One region of the Uliginosibacterium sp. 31-12 genome, then DNA from elsewhere that is predicted to be linked to it. Evidence: predicted binding sites of a transcription regulator. Region 1 holds the regulator's gene; the other holds the start of a gene.
What was found. Region 1 encodes FNR, which switches genes on or off when oxygen is low (the NO sensors DNR and NnrR bind a similar motif). Its sites were predicted from a motif close to TTGANCTAGNTCAA; they were not measured.
Positions count from the first base shown of each region.

Region 1 (2,178 bases):
GGGCAGCTTATCGATCTGGAGCGCATCGAACAGCCCCTGTATTCCGTGGGGGCTGAGGATGATCATATCGCCCCCTGGAAACAGACTTTTCGGATCATGAATTTTGTGCGCGGGCCAAAGCGCTATGTGCTTTCCAGTTCCGGGCACATTCTTGGGATCGTCAATCCAGTGATTACGCCGCCGAAGCGCCGCTTCCGGGCTGATCATGTCCACCGTACCGATTCACCGGAAAAGTGGTTGGCCCGCGCAGAGTGGCAGTCTGGGTCATGGTGGGAGGATTGGGCGGCTTGGCTGGCGCCACACTCCGGAGTCTTGCGTCCGGCTCCGCAGGCCGTGAGTCTTGCACCCAAAAGCCTTGGGGCTGCTCCTGGCCGGTACGTGCTGGAAACCTGAGACGCCAGCGCCTTTGGCAGGCACTGAGAACTCAGCGGTCAGCTCGGAGCGTGGTTCAGGAGTGCCTTGAGGCCATCCGCATTAAGGATGCGGATATGTTTCTGTTGAACACCGATCAGGCCTTCGTCGTGGAACTTTGAGAAGGCACGGCTCACGGTTTCCAGCTTGAGGCCAAGATAGGAGCCGATTTCTTCGCGAGTCATGCGCAGGTGGAATTCCGAGGCGGAATAGCCACGCACACGCATGCGCTGAGAAAGGTTCAGCAGAAAAGCGGCAATACGTTCTTCAGCGCGCATCGACCCCAGCAGGATCATCAGGCTTTGGTCACGTACGATCTCGCGGCTCATGAACTTGTGGAACTGCTGCTGCAACGATTTGATGTCGCGCGTCAGGTCTTCCAGCTGATCGTAGGGCATCACGCAGACTTCACTGTCTTCCAGTGCAGTTGCATTGCAGACGTGATGGTCATTGCTGATCCCATCCATGCCCAAGATCTCGCCGGCCATCTGAAAACCGGTTACTTGTTCGAGACCTTCCTCGGTGAGGATGTCGGTCTTGAAAAATCCGGTACGGATGGCGTACATCGCCTCAAAGGCATCACCGGCACGGTAGAGCTGCTGGCCGCGCTTGAGCTTGCGCTTCACGACCAGTTCGTCGAGCTTGTGCAGATCCGCGTCATCCAGACCGACGGCAAGGCACAACTCGCGCAGGTTGCATTGACTGCAGGCGATGCGCATAGCAGGGGGCAGGGGCTTGGTTACTTTTTGATCCACCCTTGAAGTGTACCCTGCGAATTGATCAGCATCAACGTTTTTGGGGTATAAGTCTGCGATCTTGGCTGATTAACTCAAAAGAAATCGAATCGTGCTCCAGACGATCCAGTTCGACCCCGACATGATCCGCCGGTTTGACGTGCCGGGCCCGCGCTATACCTCATACCCTACGGCAGACCGCTTTCTGGCCGAATTTACGCCGGAAAGCCAGGTTGGGCACCTTGCGCGCCTCTCAACGCCGCAGGGTACTCGCCCGTTGTCGCTGTATTTCCACATCCCCTTCTGTAACACCATCTGCTACTACTGTGCCTGTAACAAGGTGATCACCAAGGATCACTCACGTTCGGCGAAGTACATTGACTATCTTGAACGCGAGATGGCCATGCAGGCAGCCTTGCTGCCGGCTCCTCGGCCGGTGGCCCAGATGCACTGGGGCGGTGGTACTCCTACGTTCCTGCAGCCGGAGGAGATCCTTCGTCTGATGAGCGCGATCCGGCAGCATTTCACGCTGCAGGCAGAAGGGGAGTTCTCCATTGAGGTTGATCCGCGCAAGGTGAGCGCCGAGACCGTGGCCTTGCTCGCGCGTGAAGGCTTTAACCGCATGAGTGTGGGGGTTCAGGACTTCGATCCGAAGGTGCAAGCGGCCGTAAATCGTCGCCAGAGCGTCGAGGAAACCCGGTTGGTGATCGATGCTGCGCGTGCGGAGGGTTTTCGTTCGATCAGTGTGGATCTGATTTATGGTTTGCCACACCAGAGTGTGGAGGGCTTCGGCCGTACCCTGGATACGGTTCTGGCGATGCAGCCGGATCGGCTGGCGCTCTATAACTATGCCCATCTGCCGAGTCGCTTCATGCCGCAGCGAAGGATCAACGAGACGGACCTGCCTGCACCGGACGCCAAGCTGCAGATCCTTGCCCTTGCCATCGAGCGCCTTGGGGCTGCAGGGTATGTATTCATCGGTATGGACCACTTTGCACGGCCAGATGACGAGCTGGCGGTGGCTCAGCGTGAG
Region 1 covers NZ_JAUOOA010000001.1:58,955-61,132, forward strand. The annotation lists gene Q3Y64_RS00275 (alpha/beta hydrolase) at 1-393, shown strand, start outside; gene fnr (fumarate/nitrate reduction transcriptional regulator Fnr) at 432-1,130, opposite strand; gene hemN (oxygen-independent coproporphyrinogen III oxidase) at 1,258-2,178, shown strand, end outside.

Region 2 (2,178 bases), on a different contig from region 1:
GCCTGCACGAAGCCCGGTTGCAACTGCCACTGCTGCCAGCCCAGCCAGGCACCTGCCACCACGACACAGGCCAGCGCCGCCGCCATGGCCTGCGGCAACCAGCCGCCCTGCAGCCATGCCCTCCAGCCGCTGCGAGCCGGCGGGCGCGGTAAGGCAGGCGGCCAGGCCGGGGCCGGAGCCTGCGGCGGAACGCCTGCAGCCCGCTCACCCAGGCCGGCCCTGAGGGACGCCAGATGCTCGTCGGGCAGATGCCGCAGCTCATCGAATGTGTGCTCCATGTCCTCAAGGGCCGCACCATGGCGCGGATCCGCCTTCAGCCAGTCCGCCAGTTCAGCCTCACCCGCTGTGTCCAGACCATTGCGCCGGCGCAGCGCCCAGGTCGCCGCCTCGATGTCGAGCGGATCCTGATCCTGAGCAAAGGCGTCGAAGTCGCGCGCATCCTCTTCGGGATCCGGGGAGGCGGCGGGGGCGTGGTCGTGTGGGCGCGAGTTCATGGGCAGGGGGCGGAAGACATGTTCTTGTTCTGCAGACGCATGAGGGTGGGCATTTCCTCACCCCTGCGACAGACGGGCGTACTTTTGGGCGGACTATAGCCGAGCTCAGACGCAGCCGGAGCCCGCCCCACGCAGCTGCCGCTCACACAGCTTGCAGGCCACCATTGCGCGCACCATATGCTTCTCCACCATGCTGACCGAAACCCCCATGTGCTGTGCAATCTGCGCATGGCTGAGGCCTTCCAGGGTGGACAGCACGAAGGCTTCACGGCAACGCGGCGGCAGCGCCTCGATGGTGGCCACATAGGCACGGATGATCTGCTGCGAGGCCAGCACCTCTTCGGGTTGCAGATGGCGTGGCGCCGGCGGATGAAGCTCTTCGGGCAAGGCATCGAGGGGCTCGTGCCGGCGCACCGCATCGCGCCGATGGAGATCGACAATCAGATTGCGGGCCGTGCGATAGAGCAGGGCCCGCACATCCAGGATGGCCTGGCCGCTGCCCTGCACCGACAGCACCCGCAGGAAACTCTCCTGCGCAAGATCAGCCGCCGTATCGCGATCGCTCACCTGGCGATTCAGGAAATTCAGCAGCTCGCGGTGATAACGCTCCAGCACGACAGAATCCACGAATGAGTTGAAACAGCTTGAAGCTGTTCATGATTTCTTAACAAGAACCATTCTCATTTAACCACAGAGTCGCACACTTGTGTCGGCCTCGCCGCGACGAGACGCGCACCGCCGCCAGCGGCGCTGACGCGCTTGATACGAGTCAATTACAGCCGGGGGCGGCAATTCCCATACTCAGACCACACTCAGAGAATGGATAAAACAATGAGCTCCCCTGATTTCGTGACCTATCTCACCACCGATCACCGCCATTGCGACGAGCAGCTCGGCGCGCTGCGCCGCAGCGCCATCGGCGGCGACTGGCAGGCCGCCAACGCCGCTTTCGAAGCCCTGCGCCATGACATCCTGGCCCACTTCGCCGCCGAGGAGGAAGTGCTCTTCCCGGCCTTCGAAGCCAGCTCCGGCATGACATGCGGGCCCACTGCCGTCATGCGCATGGAGCACGAGGAAGCGCGCGAACTGCTGCTTGATCTGGCCGAATCCATCGCCTCACAGGAGACGGACGGCGTGCGCGGCTACGGCGAAGCCCTGCTGATCCTGCTGCAGCAACACAACATGAAGGAGGAAAACATCCTCTACCCGATGGCGCAGCAAGGCCTTGGGACGGGCGTCGATGAGCTCAGCGCACAGATCGTGCTGCGCCGGGAGGCCTGATGGAAACACTGGATGTGCGCGGCCTGCCGCCACCCGAACCCTTCGAACGAATCATGGCCGCACTGGATGTGCTGCCGGCCGGCGAAGCGCTGGAAGTGCTCATCCACCGCGAGCCCTTCCCGCTTTACGACTGGCTGCGCGAGCGCGGCTGGACATGGACGGCTAAGCGCGAGGATTTTTCGGGTTACGAGCAGTTCCGCCTGCACATCGCGGCGGCGGGACAAACCTCGTAGGTGCGACTTCAGTCGCACACCCCGCGTGGCAGGCCGGCTGAAGTCGCCCCTACGAAAACAAGTCTCTGACCCGGCCACAAGCACCCCGACCGAAACCTTCGCGGCCAGTTCCGCTTGTACACGCCCATGCAACTCGTCTCCACCGAAGCCTCGCCTGCGCCTGATCTTTC
Region 2 covers NZ_JAUOOA010000003.1:339,080-341,257, forward strand. The annotation lists gene Q3Y64_RS08700 (FecR domain-containing protein) at 1-494, opposite strand, end outside; gene Q3Y64_RS08705 (sigma-70 family RNA polymerase sigma factor) at 600-1,121, opposite strand; gene Q3Y64_RS08710 (hemerythrin domain-containing protein) at 1,326-1,775, shown strand; gene Q3Y64_RS08715 (DUF2249 domain-containing protein) at 1,775-2,008, shown strand; gene Q3Y64_RS08720 (hypothetical protein) at 2,135-2,178, shown strand, end outside.
Region 2: a site for FNR is predicted at 1,254-1,267, ahead of Q3Y64_RS08710 (hemerythrin domain-containing protein). Genes of this name have one in related genera too.